DNA from 4 places in the Streptomyces sp. NPDC002588 genome. Region 4 is predicted to be linked to each of the others. Evidence: riboswitches for the same ligand, from Rfam matches in the RefSeq annotation. Region 4 holds a riboswitch; each other region holds the start of a gene.
The links. A riboswitch is a leader RNA that binds a small molecule or an ion and turns the genes downstream of it on or off. The one in region 4 is predicted to bind cyclic di-AMP.
Positions count from the first base shown of each region.

Region 1 (4,948 bases), on a different contig from region 4:
GTCGAGGGCGGTGAGCATCTGGGCGGCTGCGGTGTAGTCGCGGCCGTCCTCGGGCAGGCCGAGCGCGGTGTTGGCCTCGTACGTGTCCAGGCCCGCGTTCTGCAGGGCGTAGGCGTCCAGCTTGTTGTACAGGCCGATGCCGCGGCCCTCCTGGCGGAGGTAGAGCAGGACGCCGCCGGTCTCGGCGATGTGCTCCACGGCTTCACGCAGTTGAGGGCCGCAGTCGCAGCGCGTCGAGCCGAACACGTCACCGGTCAGGCACTCGGAGTGCAGCCGCACAAGCGGTGCCGGCGCCGCCGCCGGGTCGCCGAGGACGAGCGCCACGTGCTCCTTGCCATCGACCAGACCACGGAACGTGACGGCCTCGACGGCGACCTCATAGCCATCGGCGAAACGCAGCGGGATGGTCACGCGGGTGCGCACCGAAGCACCGGCGAGAGGGGCCTGGCCTGAGGAATGGGCGACATCCATGACTGCTCCTGCGACGACCGAACGAACCCGCGAGGTTCAAATTTGAAATGAGATGCTTCGACCATAGCGCCAGTTTCAAATTTGAACAACCCAGGAACGGGTGGCCATGTTCGAATTTGAACGTCCGATGTACTGTGGAGGCATGGCCCAACCACGGTGGTTGAACGAGGAAGAGTCGCGAGCCTGGTACGCCTTCGTCGGCGCCGGGGCGCTCATCAACCGACGCCTGGACCAGCAGCTCAAGGAGGATGCGGGGATCACGCACCTCCAGTACGAGATCCTTGTCCGCCTCAACGCGGCACCGGACCGCGAGATGCGCATGAGCGGTCTCGCCGACGCGCTGTACAACTCCAAGAGCGGTCTGACCTACCAGATCACCCAGATGGAGAAGACCGGACTGGTGCGCCGCCGCTGCTGCCCCAACGACGTACGAGCGGTCTACGCAGTCATCACCGACGCCGGCCGGCGCATGCTGGAGCGAGCAGCGCCGGGCCATGTCGCGCTCGTCCGAAAGTTGCTCGTCGACGTACTCACCCCGCAGCAGCTCACGACCATCGCCGACGGCCTGGGCGAGGTCAACCGCCGGGTCCAGGACCAGGAACCTGCCTCCCCCACGCGGTAGGCTCGCCCCCCGTCACCAGGTGGCGCCCACCCGTCCACCGCGGCCTGAACGACCCGGCGAACCCGAGCGCTCACAGCACTAAGGGCTGTCCCGTAATCCCCGGCGGGCGCGCGACGACAGCTACGGCACCTCGCCGCGTTGTCGAAACATCCGCATACATCCTGAATGCGGACGTCCCTCCGCCTTGCGATGCACCGCATCTGACGCCGCGCGCTGATCCACCGGGGATTACGGGACAGCCCTTAGCCAGCCGAACCAACCAAGGTCTCGAAGCCTGAGCCATCGCAGTAAGACACTGCACGACCCTCAGCCCCGATGTCGCCGCCGACCGCGTTGACTGTGTCATCGAGGATGTGGGTGCCACTATGTTCCAGGCCTGCCCGGTCAAGCCTTTTCGAGGCCTCGATGACCGCATGCCCTGCCGATTCGGTGTTATCGAACCCGGGCGACTGGACACTCTGTCCGTCACCGGCATCGGCGTCTGCATCGCCGGTTGTCGTGGCGTGCGCCGCGTCCTGCCAGGACCCCAGCTTGGTGCAGTAATCCCGTTGCCACTCCTTGGCCTGCGCTGGATCGTCCGACGAACAACCGCTCATCAGGACAGCGGCAACGGCAACGGCCGCTGCTCGCTTGACTGCTCGTGTAATCCCACTGCTGTGCTGCAAGGACATGCCCTCCCCGAAGCTGCCGCCACAGAGTATGGATCACGAAGGTGTCACCTTGCGCCGATCTCCACGCATCATCAGCACCGGATCGGCGAGGAGTTGAGTACACGGCCAACCCGGCGAACCTATGCGGTCACAGCACTAGTTGCCGAATGCAACGGCGACAACGCTCCCACTAACGGCACGTACATCCTGTACATTTTTTACAGATGAGCCAGCCGCCGAAGGAGGGGTCGCCCATGACCCGACCGTCCGCCCGTCATGTCCTGCCCGAGTTCACCGAGCGCACGAGCTTCGGGACGCGGACGATGGATCCCTACTCGAAGCTCCTGGAGGAACGGATCGTCTTCCTGGGCACGCCGATCGACGACACCTCGGCGAACGACGTGATGGCCCAGTTCATGTACCTGGAGCACAAGGACCCCGACCGGGACATCGCGCTCTACATCAACTCCCCGGGCGGCTCGTTCAGCGCGATGACCGCGCTCTACGACACGATCCGGTACATCACCTGCGACGTGGAGACGACCTGCCTGGGCCAGGCCGGCTCGTCCGCGGCGGTACTGCTGGCGGCGGGCACCCCGGGCAAGCGGTTCGCGCTGCCGGGCGCCCGGATGGTGATCCAGCAGCCGGCGCTGCCCGAACCGGTCCAGGGACAGGCCAGCGACCTGGCCATCCAGGCCGGGGAGCTCGCCCGCACCCGCGACCTGCTGGAGGAGATGCTCGTACGGCACACGGGCCGCACCCCCGGGCAGGTGACCGCGGACATCGAACGGGACCTGATCCTGACGGCATCCCGGGCCGTGGAGTACGGCCTGATCGACGGGGTCGTCCCCAGCCGCCGGGACCTGTCCGGCGGACCGGGCGGGCGGTGAGCCGCGGATGCTGCCTCCCGAACTGCCGCCGCTGCCCGCGCTGACCCGCGCCGAGGGCGAGCTGATCGACCGTTACCTGGACGTGGTCGACCTGCTCGGCCGGATCAACCCCGCGCACCACGGGGACACCTACCGCGGACTGCGGGCCGCCCAGGCGCTGGTGTCCCGGGCGGCGGAGCTGCGTGACGCGCTGGCACTGATGCACCAGCGGCGCGAGACCGAGCTGCACGCGCCGACGCTCACGCGGGCGCTGCGCGTCCTCGACGGGGAGCGCCGCACGGCGCGCGTCACGGTTCCTCCGCTCTCCGACAGTTGACCCACCGTCGTCCGGTCCGGAGGGTCCGCGTCGGGAACGCGACGTCCGGACCGGACCTGAAACGGACCAAACGGGTTACCCCCGTTCGGTGTACCGACGGCTCCTGTCGCGAGCGCGCGCATGTTGCCAAAGTACCCTGTTTCCGGCCCCGGACAACGGGTAGCGACGCAGGTCCAGGGGCTTTGGCACCCTTGACACCTGATCGTCCATCAGGCTGTCCACCCGAACGGGCGAGTGGTGAGTAACCCCACAAACCGCCGGTTCCATTGGGAATTTCGGTCACGAGTGAGTCAAGATCCGTGTCTGACGACAAGCCCCCGCCACAAGCGGCGGGGCGGTCCGGGCGGACGCCGAGTCCTGCCGCCGCCCGGATGACCGGTCGACAGAAGTGCATCGGCAGGAGTGGAGGACCCAAGTACGACGGGTCGCCGGAACGGTCACGCCATGACCGGGCCGAGCAGCCCTTGGGGTGAAGCCGCACACGCGGCCGGGCAACTTCGCCAGCCCGAATCCGACAGGTCATCCTTCACAGGCGGCTGACGAAGGGTTGCGCATGACTGCGCTCAATCGTGTTCCGTCGCTCATGGTCCGGGCCGGTACGGCCTCCGCCTTCGCGATCGCCGCCGTGGGCGGCTCGGTGGTGATTCCCGGCGTCGCCTCCGACGCGGCTGCCGCCACTCCGGCGACGAAGGCACTTCAGGTCGCGGCGTCCAAGAAGGGCTCCCCGTACAAGTACGGGGCGACCGGGCCGAAGAGGTTCGACTGCTCCGGGCTCACGCTGTACTCGTACAAGAAGGCGGGCAAGAAGCTGCCTCGTACGGCGGCTCAGCAGTACAACAAGACGAAGCACATCTCGGCCTCCAGCCGTAAGGCCGGCGACCTGGTGTTCTTCCACTCTGGGTCGAGCGTGTACCACGTCGGGATCTACGCCGGGAAGGGCAAGATCTGGCACTCGCCGAAGACCGGCAGCGTGGTGAAGCTGGAGAAGATCTGGACCAAGAGCGTCTGGTACGGCCGGGTCCGCTGACCCGGACACGGGTCTTCCCGGGGCGGTGGCGGCTTCCTGACACGTCGTCACCGCCCCGGGAGCTCCTCCGCCGGCGGACTCGGCACGGCTCCCGCCACCGCCTCCGTCGCGGCGGTCCACGGCAGCTGCACCGTGACCGTCTTGCCACCCTCACTGGTGGCCCGCACTCCGAGCTTTCCGCCGCACTCGGCGGTCAGCCAGCGAATGATCACCATCCCTCGGCCGTTGTCCTGCTGGACGGCGGCCGGCAGTCGTTTCGGGAAGCGCGGATGGCTGTCGGTGACGCCGATGCGCAGCTGTTCGTCCCGGTCGAGCACGAGGTCCACCGTGAAGGTGGGTGACTGCCCACGCGTGTGCTGTACGGCGTTGGTCGCGAGTTCGGAGACGATCAGCCGGATGGTGTCCGCCGCTTCCGTGTCCGCGCCGAGCCCCCATTCGCCGAGGGTGGCGGCCACGAACCCGCGGGCCGCGCGGACCGAGGCGGGATCGCTCGGCAGAGTGATGGATGCTTCCAGATGGTCTGCCATGGCGAGGCCGTCCCTTTCTCACGGGACCGGCGTCCGACACGGTGCGGATGGTTCGAGTACGGTCCCGGACTGGTGCTTCTTCGCCAGACTGCCATTACCGCGCCGGTCACGGGTGGCGATCCACCAAGATATGCATATATCTGTCGCCCGATGCGGTGAACTCTGTCACGACAGAGCGTATTTGGACGGCCCATAGGGAGTTGGGAGCAGCCTGTGCAGCACGGTCCCGCGGTGCGCCGACGGAAGCTGGGCGCCGAACTGCGCAGTCTGCGCGCCCGGGCGGGGCTCACCAGTGGTGAGGCGGCCCGGCTCGTGGGCTGGCACCAGTCCAAGGTGAGCCGCATCGAGACCGGAACCAGTGGTACGAAACCGGCCGACGTCCGGTTACTCCTGGACGCCTATGGGGTCGACGACCCGCACCTGCGGGAGCTGATGATGGCACTGG
Region 1 is NZ_JBEOWF010000046.1:16,471-21,418, forward strand. It holds gene ABT057_RS38730 (GTP cyclohydrolase II) at 1-471, opposite strand, end outside; gene ABT057_RS38735 (MarR family winged helix-turn-helix transcriptional regulator) at 614-1,093, shown strand; gene ABT057_RS38740 (hypothetical protein) at 1,336-1,764, opposite strand; gene ABT057_RS38745 (ATP-dependent Clp protease proteolytic subunit) at 1,998-2,633, shown strand; gene ABT057_RS38750 (hypothetical protein) at 2,641-2,949, shown strand; cyclic di-AMP (ydaO/yuaA leader) riboswitch at 3,329-3,499, shown strand; gene ABT057_RS38755 (C40 family peptidase) at 3,503-3,976, shown strand; gene ABT057_RS38760 (ATP-binding protein) at 4,024-4,503, opposite strand; gene ABT057_RS38765 (helix-turn-helix domain-containing protein) at 4,717-4,948, shown strand, end outside.
Region 1: another riboswitch for cyclic di-AMP. It lies ahead of ABT057_RS38755 (C40 family peptidase); the one in region 4 lies ahead of ABT057_RS09085 (transglycosylase family protein).

Region 2 (4,948 bases), on a different contig from region 4:
GAACTCGCCGCCGATCGTGGCCGCGAGTCCCACCCTGTCCACAAAGTCGTGGTGCGTGAAGCGGTGGACGTCCTTTGCGGACAGGCGCGGGTAGGGCGCGAAGAAGCGGTAGTACTTCGACTCGTCCGAAACCTGCTCGTAGAAGCTGACCAGGCGCTCGGCGTCGTCGACGGTGATGGGTCGGATGCGCGCGGTGCCGCCGTCGCGCAGCACCACGTCGGCCTCCCAGTGGGCGGGGTACTCGTGCCGGTCCGAGGCGCTCTGCATGGGGCCCAGAGTACGGCTCGCGTCCGACGACGGCGCGAGGCAGTCTGTGGGGTCGGCAAGCCGGATCGAGGCCGCGATCCGGCTTGCCGCACGGGAACGGGACGTACGACCCGTTCCTCCCGCGCTTCACGTGTGGAACACTGGTCTAGACAACCTGAACCCGAAGGGCAGCAACACATGGCTGAGCGCCGCGTCAACGTCGGCTGGGCCGAGGGCCTCCACGCCCGCCCCGCCTCCATCTTCGTCCGAGCCGCCACGGCCGCAGGCGTCCCCGTGACGATCGCCAAGGCAGACGGCAACCCCGTCAACGCGGCCTCCATGCTGGCCGTCCTCGGCCTCGGCGCCCAGGGCGGCGAGGAGATCGTCCTCGCCTCCGACGCCGAGGGTGCGGACGTCGCCCTCGACCGGCTGGCGAAGCTGGTCGCCGAGGGCCTCGAGGAACTCCCCGAGACCGTCTGAGTCACGCGCGAAGCCGCGTCGTCCTCCCGGACGGCGCGGCTTCGTCGTTTTTGGCGCGAGGTGTCGCGGAGGTCTCCGTGAAATGACCGGAGGCATACCCGGAAAATCTTCGACGGGCATGCGAAGAGCGCGTCACCGAGAATTCCCGGCGCGCGCGAAAAAAGGCAGCGGAAATAGGTCTCCGCTGAATATCTCCTCTTTGTATACGGCCCCGGTGTTAATGCCGCAGACCCGTCATGTTTACGGGAGGTTGCGAAGTCCTCACACGGTCGCCGCGCTCGGCGGGGCCGGCGAACCGCAGCCGGTGTGCGACCGTCGCGCGCTCCGTGTGCAGCGCCGTGACCGCCCGCGCGCGCTCGCCGTCGCCACGCGCCACCGCGTCCACGATCGCGCCGTGCTCGGCCCACGACTCCACGGGGTTGGCCGGCGCGTCCACCGCGTACATCCAGGCGATCTTGTGGCGCAGCTGGGTGAGCATCGACGTCAGGGCATGGCTTCCGGAGGCCTGAGCGAGCGTCTCGTGGAACCAGCCGCCCAGGGAGCGCAGATCCTCGCTGTTGCCCCTCCTGGCGCGCTCCTGGCCCAGCCGGACGAGGCCGCGCAGCACCTTCAGATGGGCCTCGGTGCGCCGCTGGGCGGCCCGGGCCGCACCGAGCGGCTCGAGGAGCATCCGCATCTCCAGCAGGTCGGCGGCCTCCTGCTCGGTCGGCTCCGCGACGCACGCGCCCGCGTGCCGCCGGGTGACGACGAAGCCCTCGGCCTCCAGGGTGCGCAGCGCCTCTCGGACGGGGACCCGGGAAACGCCGTAGCGGCGGGCGAGGAGTTCCTCGGTGAGACGGCTGCCACGCTCGTAGACACCCGCGACGATGTCGTCCCGGATGGCCGTGCACACCGAGTGCGCCGGAATACGCATGACCGACCTCCGCCTTAATCCCCGTGAAACGTCGACGATTGACGTGTGTTCCGTGACTCTATTGCAGCGGGACGGAATTTCCGATGGCAGGCCGGAATCCGGGGATATTTTTTGGACAGTGACGTGCCGAAAACGGCGAAAGCCCCGGCCGAGGGGGCCGGGGCCGACGATCTGTCGCCGTGTGTCGTCAGACGTTCACGCCGTGCTTGCGGAGGTAGGCGACCGGGTCGATGTCCGAGCCGTACTCCGCGGTGGTGCGCGCCTCGAAGTGCAGATGCGGGCCGGTGACGTTGCCCGTCGCGCCCGACAGGCCGATCTGCTGCCCCGGCGTGACCTGCTGGCCCACCGAGACCCCGATGGACGACAGGTGGCCGTACTGGGTGTAGGTGCCGTCGTTCATCTTGATGACGATCTGGTTGCCGTACGACCCTCCCCAGCCGGTCTCGACGACGGTGCCCAGACCGACCGCGTGCACGGTGGTGCCGCTGGCGGCGTGGAAGTCGATGCCGGTGTGGCTGCCGGAGGACCACAGGGAACTGCTGGCGTGGTAGCCGGTGGAGATGTAGGAGCCGGTGATCGGCAGCACGAAGGTGTTCAGCCGCTTGCGCTGGGCCTCGCGGGCCGCACGCACGCGTGCCTCGCGTTCCTCCACGGCCTTCTTGGCGGCCGCCTCGCGCGCGGCCTCCTCGTAGGCGGCCTTCTTCTGCACGGCGACCTGGTCGTCGATCTGCTCGGCGACGGCCTCGCCCGCGGTGACGACGGGGATCAGCCCGGTCTGCTCAGGGGTGGGCTCCGCGGCGAAAGCCGGACTGGAGGCGACGGTGGCCATGACACCGGTGGTGGCGAGCGCCGCGACACCCGCGGCGCGCGCGGTGTTGCGCTGCATCCGGCTGGGGCGACGGTGCTTCCCGGGGGCGCAGGTGAACGCCATGTAGATGAGCGGTCCTTTCCTTCCCTCTCGCCTACCGGGTTAGCTGACGGGTTCGGAGCAGGAAGGTCTCCTACGGGCCCCCTCGCGTCACCGCGCGGGCGTCCGATTCACCCCAGGGACTTCTGGGCCCCTCCAGCCGCGAAGCCGGCGACAGGAGGGAGGGTCCCCGGCTCCCCTGGCTCGCGCCGTACGGGGACTCGGCGATGACTGTCCGGTGCCGCGGATGCGGCGCACTGCCTGACGAACAGCCCGCATGAAGCTACGTGCGGCGGCTCTCAATCCTCAAACAGATCAAGGTTTTTGTAGCGCATCCCACAGGGCAGACAGGCAACCTCCGCCGTAATTCGGACATCTTGAGGCCCTGGTGACGCTTCCGTCGCCCAGGGCCCCAACGCGCGTGTGCCTGTTGGCCGCTACTCGGCGGCGACGACCTTCACCTCGCCGATGCCGAGCGCCTCGACCGGCTCCTTGATCTGCGCGGCGTCGCCCACGAGGACGGTCACCAGGCGGTCCACCGGGAAGGCGCTCACGGCCGCCGCGGTGGCCTCGACCGTGCCGGTGGCGGCGAGCTGCTGGTACAGCGTGGCCTGGTAGTCGTCGGGCAGGTGCTGCTCGACCTGGTCGGCCAGGGTGCCCGCGACGGCCGCCGCGGTCTCGTACTTCAGCGGCGCGACCCCGACGAGGTTCTGCACGGCGACGTCCCGCTCGGCGTCTGTCAGGCCCTCGGCGGCGAGGGTGCGCAGCACCTTCCACAGGTCGTCCAGCGCGGGGCCGGTGTTCGGGGTGTCGACGGAACCGCTGATGGCGAGCATCGCGGCGCCGGAGCCGTCCGGGGCGGACCGGAGGACCTGCCCGAAGGCGCGCACGCCGTAGGTGTAGCCCTTCTCCTCGCGCAGGACCCGGTCCAGCCGGGAGGTCAGGGTGCCGCCGAGGCAGTAGGTGCCGAGGACCTGTGCGGCCCACACGCGCGCGTGCCGGTCGGCGCCGATCCGCCCGATGAGCAACTGCGTCTGGACGGCGCCGGGGCGGTCCACGATCACGACCCGGCCGGTGTCGTCGGCGGTCACCGGCGGGACGGGCCGAAGCCGGGCGGCGGAGCCCGTCCAGGCGCCCAGGGTGTCGCCGAGGAGCGAGGCCAGGTCGACGCCCGTGAGGTCGCCGACGACCACGGCGGTCGCCGTGGCGGGCCTGACGTGCCTCTCGTAGAAGGCCCGTACGGCCGCGGAGTCGATCTTCTCGACGGTGTCCGCGGTGCCCTGGCGCGGGCGGGACATGCGCGCGGTCTCCGGGAAGAGCTCCTTGGAGAGCTCCTTGGCGGCGCGGCGGGAGGGGTTGGCCAGCTCGTGCGGGATCTCGTCCAGCCGGTTGCGGACCAGACGCTCGACCTCGCTGTCGGCGAAAGCGGGTGCGCGCAGGGCGTCGGCCACCAGACCCAGCGCCTTGGCCAGCCGGGAGGCGGGCACCTCCAGGCTCAGACGGACGCCGGGGTGGTCCGCGTGTGCGTCGAGAGTGGCGCCGGCACGCTCCAGCTCGGCCGCGAACTCCTCGGCGGAGTGCTTGTCGGTGCCCTCGGAGAAGGCGCGCGCCATGATCGTGGCGACGCCGTCCAGGCCGGCCGGTTCGGCGTCCAGGGGCGCGTCGAGGAGGATCTCGACGGCGACGACCTGCTGACCGGGGCGGTGGCAGTGCAGGACGGTCAGGCCGTTGCCCAGCGCGGTGCGCTCGGGTGCCGGGAACGCCCACGGCTTGGCCTCGCCCGCCGGGGGCTGGGGGTGGAAGTCCATCGTGGCGAGCTCGGTCACCGGGCCGCCTCCTCGTTCTCGTCCTGGTCGGCGGGGGCTTCGGGGGCGGTCGGCTCGTACACGAGGACCGCGCGGTTGTCGGGGCGCAGGCGGGCCTTCGCGACCTCCCGCACCTCCTCGGGCGTGATGTCGAGCACGCGCTGGACGGCGGTCAGGGCGAGCTGCGGATCGCCGAACAGGACGGCGAACCGGCACAGTTCGTCCGCGCGGCCGGCGACCGTGCCGAGCCGGTCGAGCCACTCGCGCTCCAACTGGGCCTGGGCACGCTCCATTTCCTCGGCCGTGGGGCCCTCCGCGGCGAACCGGGCGAGCTCCTCGTCGATGGCGGCCTCGATCACGGGCACCTCGACGTCCCCGGACGTCTTCACGTCCAGCCAGCCCAGGGAGGGCGCACCGGCGAGCCTCAGCAGCCCGAAACCGGCCGCCACGGCCGTCCGGTCCCTGCGCACCAGCCGGTTGTAGAGACGGGAGGACTCGCCGCCGCCGAGGACGGTGAGCGCCAGGTCGACCGCGTCGCACGCACGCGTGCCGTCGTTCGGCAGGCGGTAGGCGGCCATCAGGGCACGGGCCGGCACC
Region 2 is NZ_JBEOWF010000005.1:152,812-157,759, forward strand. It holds gene ABT057_RS07825 (bifunctional acetate--CoA ligase family protein/GNAT family N-acetyltransferase) at 1-267, opposite strand, end outside; gene ABT057_RS07830 (HPr family phosphocarrier protein) at 445-726, shown strand; gene ABT057_RS07835 (GntR family transcriptional regulator) at 944-1,639, opposite strand; gene ABT057_RS07840 (M23 family metallopeptidase) at 1,827-2,570, opposite strand; cyclic di-AMP (ydaO/yuaA leader) riboswitch at 2,584-2,783, opposite strand; gene ABT057_RS07845 (M16 family metallopeptidase) at 2,984-4,372, opposite strand; gene ABT057_RS07850 (M16 family metallopeptidase) at 4,369-4,948, opposite strand, start outside.
Region 2: another riboswitch for cyclic di-AMP. It lies ahead of ABT057_RS07840 (M23 family metallopeptidase); the one in region 4 lies ahead of ABT057_RS09085 (transglycosylase family protein).

Region 3 (4,948 bases), on a different contig from region 4:
GTCGTCGGACAGGGCGAGTTGTACGGCCGGGTCGAGGCCGCCGTCGCGGTACTGCGCCGCGGCCATCGAACCCAGCGCCTCGCGCGCCGAGTTGAGCTTGTCCTCCTTGCGGGCGGCCTCGTCCCGCAGCGTTCTGAGGCGCTGTTCGGCGGCCGTGGCCTTCTCCTGCGCGCCGTTGTACTTCTCGGTGGCCGCCTCCGCGTCCTGGTACAGCTTGTCCACCTTGGCCTTGACCTGCGCCGTGGTCAGCTTCGGCTCGGCCTGCCCGGTCCCGTCGAAGGCCGTCGCCGTCGCCGCGCCCGCGAGAGCGAGGGTGAACGCGGTACGGGCCGTCCGGCCGCCGAGCGAGCGCTGACGGGGCTTGCGGTGCGCTGCCACGTGGGAGTGCATGTCCTTTCGTACGACCGCCCCGGCCGCGGTGGTCGTACGACGGTCGTCGGACGGGGCCACGGCTGTCAGATGGTCCCATCGGCCGTCGCGGGGGAGCGGACGGACGACCGAGGGGAGCGGCTGACGTGTCCGGCGGCGGCCCGCACAGGGGGAGCGGAGCGCGCCGCCGGACCTTCTCGGCGGTGGTGGCCGACTGCCGCCCCTGGCCCGGGCGGCGGTGGGGAGCCGGTCACCTGGGGGAGGACGCTAGGCCCGTCGGTGTCAGGTTGGTAACGTGATGTGCGGAAATGACACGAGCGGACCGCCGGGTGACCGTATCTGCCGAGGAAGCCGGGCCGGGGGTGTCGGATTCGCGTGGTGCGCTGACCGATGCGGCGCTTCCCGGGCACCTCGGTGCGACGGGCTGCTATGGGACGCCCATGCATGCCCCGTCAGCGGTGGCGGGGCGGTGTCCGGAGGGCCGGTGTCGGGTGCCGATGCCCCGATGATTAGCATCCGGGCTCATGGACGTACTCATCCACCTTTTCGTCGGCCTGCACATCATCGGCATCGCCGCGCTGCTGGGCGGCTTCCTCACGCAGATGAAGGCGATGGGCCAGGGCACGGCCCGCTTCGTCCCTGCGATGCTGCACGGCGCGGCGACCATGCTGGTCACCGGCGTGATCCTGGTCGGCCTCAACCAGGCGGACGACCAGCCCGTCAACAACATCAAGATCGGCGTGAAGCTGGCGCTGCTGATCGTGATCCTCGGCCTGGTCTATGTGAAGCGCGACGACGAGACGGTGGAGAAGCCGCTGTTCGGGCTGGTCGGGGCGCTGACCGTGGCCAACATCTTCATCGCGGTCCTGTGGACCTGAGGGCCGCGCGGGCGGTGGCCGACGCGGCCACGCAGGCGGCCAGCCACGCCGCCACGGCGATCCACAGCAGCACCTTCCCGGCCCCTTCCGGCCAGGTGACGCCGAGGGCGTCGGCGACGGACAGCATGGCCGCCGCCGTCATCCCCATCGGGAACACCGTCGCCCAGCGCCGCACGTCGTGGCGCGGCCGCGGCCACCGGACCTCGGCGGCGAGCAGGACCGCGTACCAGCCCAGGGCGAGCACCAGCAGCGTCACGGTCACCGTGCGCAGCGCGCCCCGGTCGTCGGCGTTCCACAGGTACAGCGTGCCGCCGTCGGCCGCGACGAGTCTCGCGCCCGCGAGCGCCGAGATGGCGAGCGCCCCGCCCGCCACCCACTGATCCCCGGCGCCCTCGGCGATCTGCCGCCAGTCGAACCGGAACAGCATCAGCGCGTAGAGCACCAGCCCCAGCCAGAACAGCACGAGGGCGGTGTGCGCGAGCCAGGCCGCCGTCTCCGCCGCCGCCAGGGTCGCCCCCAGCACGGCGAGCGCCTGCGTGGCCACACAGCACAGGAACACCGCCCCGGGCATCCGCCGCTCCCAGTGCCGCAAGACGCGCCCCATCAGCACCGGCCACAGCAGCGCCGCCAGCGCCAGTGAGACAGCGGCCAGGGGCTGCCGGCCGAGTTCCGACACACGGGTCCCGAGCACGGCCGTGGCGGCGACGGCGGTCAGTGCCCCCGGCGTGCCCGCCTCGGCCCGCCACCGTTCGCGCTCCCGCACCAGCCGTACGGCGAAGTCCGCGGCCAGCGCCAGCCAGGCGGCGACGGTCAGCGCCAGCGTGACGCGCGACAGCGCCTCGTAGCCCGCGAGGTGCAGTCCGACCGACAGGATGCCGGTGGCCATCACGGCGGCCCCGGCCGCCGGCGCACACCGCGCCCACCAGGCGCGCAGGGGGGAGGAGGCGGACATGGGGCCGATGCTAGTGCCGCGGCACTAGTGCCGAGCGGCTTGAGTGGGGGCACGCGCGCGTGCGTCAGTCCATGTGGTGCACGCGCGCATGCGTCACGCCGGGCGGACCACGCTGTAGATGCCCGACTCGCCGTCGTAGTAGATCGACTCCTCGCGGACGTACGCGCCCGGCTTCGGGGCGTGGATCATCATGCCGTTGCCTATGTAGATGCCGACGTGGCTGACGTCGTCGTAGAAGAAGACCAGGTCACCGGGGCGGGCGTCGGCGAGGGAGACGGTGGTGCCGGCGTTCACCTGGTCGTAGGTGGTGCGCGGGAGGGAGACACCCGCGGCCTTCCAGGCGGCCTGGGTGAGACCGGAGCAGTCGTAGGAGTCGGGGCCGGTCGCGCCCCAGACGTACGGCTTGCCGATCTGCGCGCGGGCGAAGGCGAGCGCCTTCTCGGCCTTGGTGGTGTACGACGAGGAGTCGGCGGAGGACGAGGAGGACGACGCGGACGTGTCCGAGGAGGCGGCGCTCTCCTGCTCCTTGGCGGCCTGTTCGGCGGCCTGCTGCCGGGCCAGCTCCGCCGCCTTGCGCGCGGCCGCCTCCTGCTTCTCCTTCTCGATCGCCGCCAGCCGCGCCTTCTCCTCGGCGGTCAGCCGGGACAGCAGCTCGCGTGCCTCGCTCAGCTTCGTCTGGACGGCCGTCTTTGCGGCCTTCAGGTCGCTCTGCGTGTCGGTGAGCGCGGCGAGGCTCTCGGCGGCCTCCTGCCGCTTCCTCATCGTCGCCGACTGCTCGGTGACGTAGTCGTCGACCGCGCCCTTCTGGCGGTCGGTCAGGCGGCTCATCAGCTGCGTCTGGTCGAAGTAGTCCTGCGGGGAGTCCGCGAGCAGGAAGGTCGCCGTGTCGGGTGCGGAGGCGCCGGTGCGGTACTGGGCGGCGGCGAAGGAACCCAGTTCCTCCCGCGCCGCGTTGAGCTTCTGGGTGCGCCGGGCGACGTCGTCGAGGAGGCCGTCGACCCGCCCCCGTTCCTTGGTCGTCTTCTCCTTGGCGGCGTTGTACTTCTCGGTCGCCGACTCCGCCTGGCGGTAGAGGTCGTCGACCTTCTTCTCCACCTCCTCCAGGCTCGGCTTGCCGTCGTCGGCCGGGGCGGCGTTCGCCGACTGGGAGAGCAGGGCCACGGACGTGAGGGCGGCGGTGGCGAGGGCGGGCGTGCGGATGCCTGCCACGCGGGTGCCGGGGAAGCGCGGCTTGCGGTGCTGCGACGCCAAGGGAGGCGACTCCTTCCATCATCCGCCTACCGGGTTAGCTGTCGGGTTCGGGCGGATGGTTCGGAAGGGCGCCCTACGGCCCTTCCCGGGAGGGGAGTCGGGCCGATTCACCCCAGAGGTTCGGTGGGTCCCCGGCTCCGGCTGCCGCACAGGGGGCGCACCGGACTCGGCGGAGGCCGTGCGGCCCGGCGAGGTTCGCCGGTGGGGATCCGTTTGGCCTGCCCGGCACGGTAGCCAACTGGTGTGGCCTCTGTGAAGGTTGATGGGCGATATGCCCGATACATTTTCGTGACCTTGAGCGAAGACCGCACGCGAGATCACGTGCTGTGATATCTCCGCCCCGGAAGGTGAGAGCGGGGATGTTCCGGGGAGGGCGGCGCGTTGTCGGTGGGGCACCCTAGACTCGGAGAGCGATGAGCAGCCTCTTTGACGACAGCTTCCTGGCGGACCTCCAGGGCCCCCGTGCCCATGAGGAGGAACCCCCGCCGCCGCCCGAGGACGATCACGGACCGGAGCCGGTTCCGGACGATCTGTTCGGCGGGAAGTTCGACGTGCCTCCCGGCGGGACCGCCCACCACCCGGACGCCGGCGACCGGGACGCCTACTACCGCGACGGCGCCCCCCGCCCGGTGGTCGACGCGGCGGCGCTCCTCGAGGGGCTCAACGACAACCAGCGCGCGGCCGTCGTCCACGCCGGCACCCCCCTGCTCATCGTCGCCGGCGCCGGCTCCGGCAAGACCCGCGTGCTCACCCACCGCATCGCCCACCTGCTCGCCGAGCGCCATGTCCACCCCGGCCAGATCCTCGCGATCACCTTCACCAACAAGGCCGCGGGCGAGATGAAGGAGCGCGTCGAGCAGCTCGTGGGCCCGCGGGCGAACGCGATGTGGGTGATGACCTTCCACAGCGCGTGCGTGCGGATCCTCAGGCGCGAGTCGAAGAAGCTCGGCTTCACGTCCTCCTTCTCGATCTACGACGCCGCGGACTCCAAGCGCCTGATGGCCCTGGTCTGCCGCGACCTGGACCTCGACCCCAAGCGCTACCCGCCCAAGTCCTTCAGCGCCAAGATCAGCAACCTGAAGAACGAGCTGATCGACGAGGAGGACTTCGCCGCACAGGCCACCGACGGCTTCGAGAAGACCCTCGCCCAGGCCTACGCCATGTACCAGTCACGGCTGCGCGAGGCGAACGCCCTCGACTTCGACGACCTGATCATGACGACGGTCAACCTGCTGCGTGCCTTCCCTGACGTCGCCGAGCACTACCGCCGCCGCTTCCGCCATGTCATGGTCGACGAGTACCAGGACACCAACCACGCCCAGTACGCCCTGGTCAGGGAGCTGGTCGGCACCGCCGAGCACCCCGTCGACGTACCGCCGAGCGAGTACGACGTGACGCCGGCCGAGCTGTGTGTCGTGGGTGACGCCGACCAGTCGATCTACGCCTTCCGGGGTGCGACGATCCGCAACATCCTCCAGTTCGAGGAGGACTACCCGGA
Region 3 is NZ_JBEOWF010000055.1:47,041-51,988, forward strand. It holds gene ABT057_RS42045 (C40 family peptidase) at 1-378, opposite strand, end outside; gene ABT057_RS42050 (hypothetical protein) at 894-1,247, shown strand; gene ABT057_RS42055 (tellurite resistance/C4-dicarboxylate transporter family protein) at 1,225-2,199, opposite strand; gene ABT057_RS42060 (C40 family peptidase) at 2,293-3,450, opposite strand; cyclic di-AMP (ydaO/yuaA leader) riboswitch at 3,459-3,632, opposite strand; gene pcrA (DNA helicase PcrA) at 3,864-4,948, shown strand, end outside.
Region 3: another riboswitch for cyclic di-AMP. It lies ahead of ABT057_RS42060 (C40 family peptidase); the one in region 4 lies ahead of ABT057_RS09085 (transglycosylase family protein).

Region 4 (4,948 bases):
TCGCGGCGGGAGTGACCGGCTCCGCCATCGCCATCCCGCTGTTCGCGGCCGGTGGGGCGAGCGCCGCCGACGGCACGGTGTGGGACAAGGTGGCGCAGTGCGAGAGCGGCGGCTCCTGGAGCGCCGACGACGGCAACGGCGAGTACGGCGGCCTGAGCCTCACCCAGGACGACTGGGAGACGTACGGCGGACTCGACTACGCCAAGAGCCCCGATCTGGCCAGCCGCAACCAGCAGATAGCCGTGGCGCAGAAGCTCCTCGCGGCAGAAGACGTCGGCGTGTGGGGTACCTGTGCGCTGACCTCCGGGCTCACCAAGGAGTCCGGCGCGACGGACGTGGACACCGGCGTGGCCGACGACTCGTCCGACTCATCTGCTTCATCCGGTTTGTCCGACCTGACCAAGGGATTGTCGTCCGGCTCCTCGGACTCCGGCGACTCCGGTGCGAGCTCCTCCGACTCGTCCGGCGATACGTCCTCTTCGTCCCCCGAGTCCGGTCAGTCCTCTTCGTCCCCGTCCTCCGCCGCGAAGGATGAATCCGACAAGTCGGACGCGTCCGGCGACGGTCGGGGCGATTCGCAGCCGACCGGCGGTTCGCCCACGGCCACCCCGGAAACGGACGACTCGGACAATGCGGCCCAGGAGGCGGGTTCTTGGAGCCTCGTCGACACCGGCTCGCTCACTTCGGGCCGCCACCGTGGTTCCACCGCCGACGAGACCCTGTCGGCCGGTACCACCGCCACCTCCTCCGGCCGGCACGCGGCGAGTACGTACACGGTGCGGGAGGGCGACTCCCTCATCACCATCGCCGACTCCCTTGGTGTCGACGGAGGGTGGGAGGCGCTCTACGCCGAGAACAAGGACCTCATCGGTGCCGACCCGAGCGACATCGTCGCCGGTCAGACCCTCGACGTAAGCGTCCAATAGGGCGGCAACGGCACCAAAAGCGACGGGAGTTCACTCATACTTCGCGCCGAATGTCCGTTTTGGCGAAAGTGTGGGATGAGTCTCAGAAGCCCTGATCGTCTTTGAAATTCAGCGGATCGCGTGACTACGGTCGAGGCCGCTCGGCAACCCGAGCCCCGGCCACCGCAACGCCGAATCCTGCCAGCGGCGGCCCGGGAACAGTCGTCGCGTCAAGCGCCGTAGGCAGGAGCGGGGGACCCAAGGTAAGTGCCGGGCCCAGCGGTTGACGCTGGACCGGCTCGGGGTGAAGCCGCGCACCGCGAGGTGTGCGGCCGGGCAACTCAACCGGCCCGAACCCGACAGCTCACCTCGCAGGCGTCGGTGAGGGGATCCACCATGCTGTTTTCCAGCAAGGGCAAGCACCGTCGTCCGTCCAAGGCCACCCGCGTCGCCGCGCTCGCCGGCGTCACCGGTGTCGCCATCGCCGCCCCGCTGATGGCGGCCGGCAGCGCCTCCGCCGCCACCGCCTCCGAGTGGGACGCGGTCGCCCAGTGCGAGTCCGGCGGCAACTGGTCCATCAACACCGGCAACGGCTACTACGGCGGCCTGCAGTTCTCCGCCTCCACCTGGGCCGCGTACGGCGGCACGGCGTACGCCTCCACGGCCGACAAGGCCAGCAAGTCCCAGCAGATCGAGATCGCCGAGAAGGTCCTCGCCTCGCAGGGCAAGGGTGCCTGGCCGGTCTGCGGCACGGGCCTGTCCGGCGCCTCGTACAACGGCAGCAGCTCGTCGAGCTCCGGCAGCAGCTCCTCCGGCTCGTCCAGCTCCTCCACGCAGTCCCGCTCCGCCGACGAGCAGGCCGCCTCCCGCTCCACCGACCGCCCGGCCGCCACCAAGAGCGAGCAGGGCAAGAAGACCGTCACCACCCCGACCGGCAAGAAGGTCAAGAAGGGCGACGGCGAGTACAAGGTCGTCAAGGGCGACACCCTGAGCTCCATCGCCGCGAAGCACAAGGTCAAGGGCGGCTGGGAGAAGCTGTTCCAGCTGAACAAGGACATCATCGACGACGCCGACCTCATCTACCCGGGCCAGCAGCTGCACCTGAAGTGACATCCGGCTGCCGGTAGGTTCACAGCGCCCTCACAAGTGATCCCCCCAGACTGAAGACCTCGCGAGGGTTCCCCCGTCCCCACGGGCTCCCCGCTCCGGTGTGTGTTCCCCCGTACGCACCGGAGCGGGGTTTTCTCTGCCCCCATTTTTCGTCCGGACGTCACCCACCCTTTGTTCCGTGGGGGAACAATGTGTACGGTCAGTTTGTCCACGGGACGGTCGGTCGGCTGCCGACGCCCCGAAGGCGGTTAGGCTCTAGTCGCAAGGCCCACGCGGCCCCGCACTACCAGCGTCACATCCCAAGAAGGAGATGCTCGTGCCGTCCATCGACGTCGTCGTAGCCCGGGAAATCCTGGACTCCCGAGGCAACCCCACGGTCGAGGTCGAGGTCGGCCTCGACGACGGCAGCACGGGTCGTGCCGCCGTCCCGTCCGGCGCCTCCACCGGTGCCTTCGAGGCCATCGAACTGCGCGACGGTGACCCGAACCGCTACCACGGCAAGGGTGTCGAGAAGGCCGTCCTCGCCGTCATCGAGCAGATCGGCCCGGAGCTCGTCGGCTACGACGCCACCGAGCAGCGGCTGATCGACCAGGCCATGTTCGACCTGGACGCCACCGACAACAAGGGCTCCCTCGGCGCCAACGCCATCCTCGGTGTCTCCCTCGCCGTCGCCCACGCCGCCTCCGAGGCCAGCGACCTCCCCCTCTTCCGCTACCTGGGCGGCCCGAACGCGCACCTGCTGCCGGTGCCGATGATGAACATCCTGAACGGCGGCTCGCACGCCGACTCCAACGTGGACATCCAGGAGTTCATGATCGCCCCGATCGGCGCGGAGTCCTTCTCCGAGGCACTGCGCTGGGGCGCCGAGGTCTACCACACCCTCAAGAAGGTGCTGAAGACCAAGGGCCTGTCCACCGGCCTCGGCGACGAGGGCGGCTTCGCCCCGAACCTGGAGTCCAACCGCGCCGCGCTCGACCTCATCATCGAGGCCGTCAAGCAGGCCGGTTACGTGCCCGGCGAGCAGATCGCGCTCGCGCTCGACGTCGCCGCGTCCGAGTTCTACAAGGACGGCATGTACGAGTTCGAGGGCAAGTCCCGCTCGGCCGCCGAGATGACCGAGTACTACGAGGAGCTCGTGGCGGCCTACCCGCTCGTCTCCATCGAGGACCCGCTGTTCGAGGACGACTGGGCCGGCTGGAAGGTCATCACCGACAAGCTGGGCGACAAGGTCCAGATCGTCGGCGACGACCTGTTCGTCACCAACCCGGAGCGCCTGGCCCGCGGCATCGAGGAGGGCTCCGCCAACGCCCTGCTCGTGAAGGTGAACCAGATCGGCTCGCTGACCGAGACCCTGGACGCCGTCGAGATGGCCCAGCGCAACGGCTTCAAGTGCATGATGTCCCACCGCTCGGGCGAGACCGAGGACGTCACCATCGCCGACCTCGCCGTCGCGGTGAACTGCGGTCAGATCAAGACCGGCGCCCCGGCCCGCTCGGACCGTGTCGCCAAGTACAACCAGCTGCTGCGCATCGAGGAGATCCTCGACGACGCCGCGGTGTACGCCGGCCGCAGCGCGTTCCCGCGCTTCAAGGGCTGACCCCACCGGGGTCAAGGCTCAGCCAGTCGCACGTACGTCCCCGTACCCGGTCCCGTACCGTGTGCGGGGACGTACGCGTGTGCACCAGGGGAGGCGGAGGGCCGATGGCGGTGAAGGACCGGGACCGTTTCTCCACGGCGACCAGGCTGCGGCTGCTCGGCGAGCAGACGGCGGCCCGTGTCTACCGCTCCCAGACCAAGCGCCAGGCCCGCCGCTCCCGCCTCACCGGCCGCGCGGCGCTCCTGGCGCTCGTCGTGTGCACGCTGATCGTGGCGCTGGCCTACCCGATGCGGCAGTACGTCTCCCAGCGCGCCGAGATCGCCGACCTGGAGCGGGAGAAGCAGCAGGCGAGCGAGCGGGTCGAGCAGCTGCGCGACCTCAAGGCACGCTGGCAGGACGACGCGTACGCCGAGCAGCAGATCCGGCAGCGGCTGCACTATGTGATGCCGGGGGAGACCGGTTACGTCGTGATCGACCCGGACGCGGCCAAGCAGTCCCGCGCCGACCTCGGGGCGGCCGACCGCCCCTGGTACGCCAACGTCTGGGACGGGGTCGACAAGGCCGACGCCTCCGACCAGTGAACTGACAGAGAGATTTTCGTACAGGCATGGAAACAGTCCCGCCGACCACCCCGCGCACCGAGCCCACCGACGCGGACGTCGAGGCCTTCAAGCAGCAGCTCGGACGCCCGCCGCGCGGGCTGCGCGCGATCGCGCACCGGTGCCCGTGCGGCCAGCCGGACGTGGTCGAGACGGCCCCCCGGCTGCCCGACGGCACGCCCTTCCCGACGCTCTACTACCTGACGTGCCCGAAGGCCAACTCGGCGATCGGCACGCTCGAGGCGAACGGCGTGATGAAGGAGATGACCGAGCGACTGGGGACCGACCCGGAGCTCGCCGCGGCCTACCGTGCCGCGCACGAGGACTACATCCGGCGCCGGGACGAGATCGAGGAGCTGAAGGGCTTCCCCAGCGCGGGCGGCATGCCGGACCGTGTGAAGTGCCTGCACGTGCTCGTGGCGCACTCCCTGGCCGCGGGCCCCGGGGTGAATCCGCTGGGCGACGAGGCGTTGGCGATGCTGCCGGAGTGGTGGGCCAAGGGGACGTGTGTCACCGGCGGGTGACCGCACCCTGGGGGCTGCCGCCCCCAGACCCCGGCTTCGGCCCTGAAGGGGCCGCGTCCTCAATCGCCGGACGGGCTGGATGATGCCGCCCGGCGCCGAAAAGCTCCCCAGAGAAAGGGCCCACCATGACCCGCGTCGCCGCCGTGGACTGCGGTACGAACTCCATCCGCCTCCTCGTCGCCGACTGCGACCCGGCCACCGGCGAGCTGGTCG
Region 4 is NZ_JBEOWF010000006.1:173,776-178,723, forward strand. It holds gene ABT057_RS09080 (transglycosylase family protein) at 1-926, shown strand, start outside; cyclic di-AMP (ydaO/yuaA leader) riboswitch at 1,131-1,298, shown strand; gene ABT057_RS09085 (transglycosylase family protein) at 1,302-2,015, shown strand; gene eno (phosphopyruvate hydratase) at 2,326-3,612, shown strand; gene ABT057_RS09095 (FtsB family cell division protein) at 3,717-4,193, shown strand; gene ABT057_RS09100 (DUF501 domain-containing protein) at 4,220-4,735, shown strand; gene ABT057_RS09105 (Ppx/GppA phosphatase family protein) at 4,861-4,948, shown strand, end outside.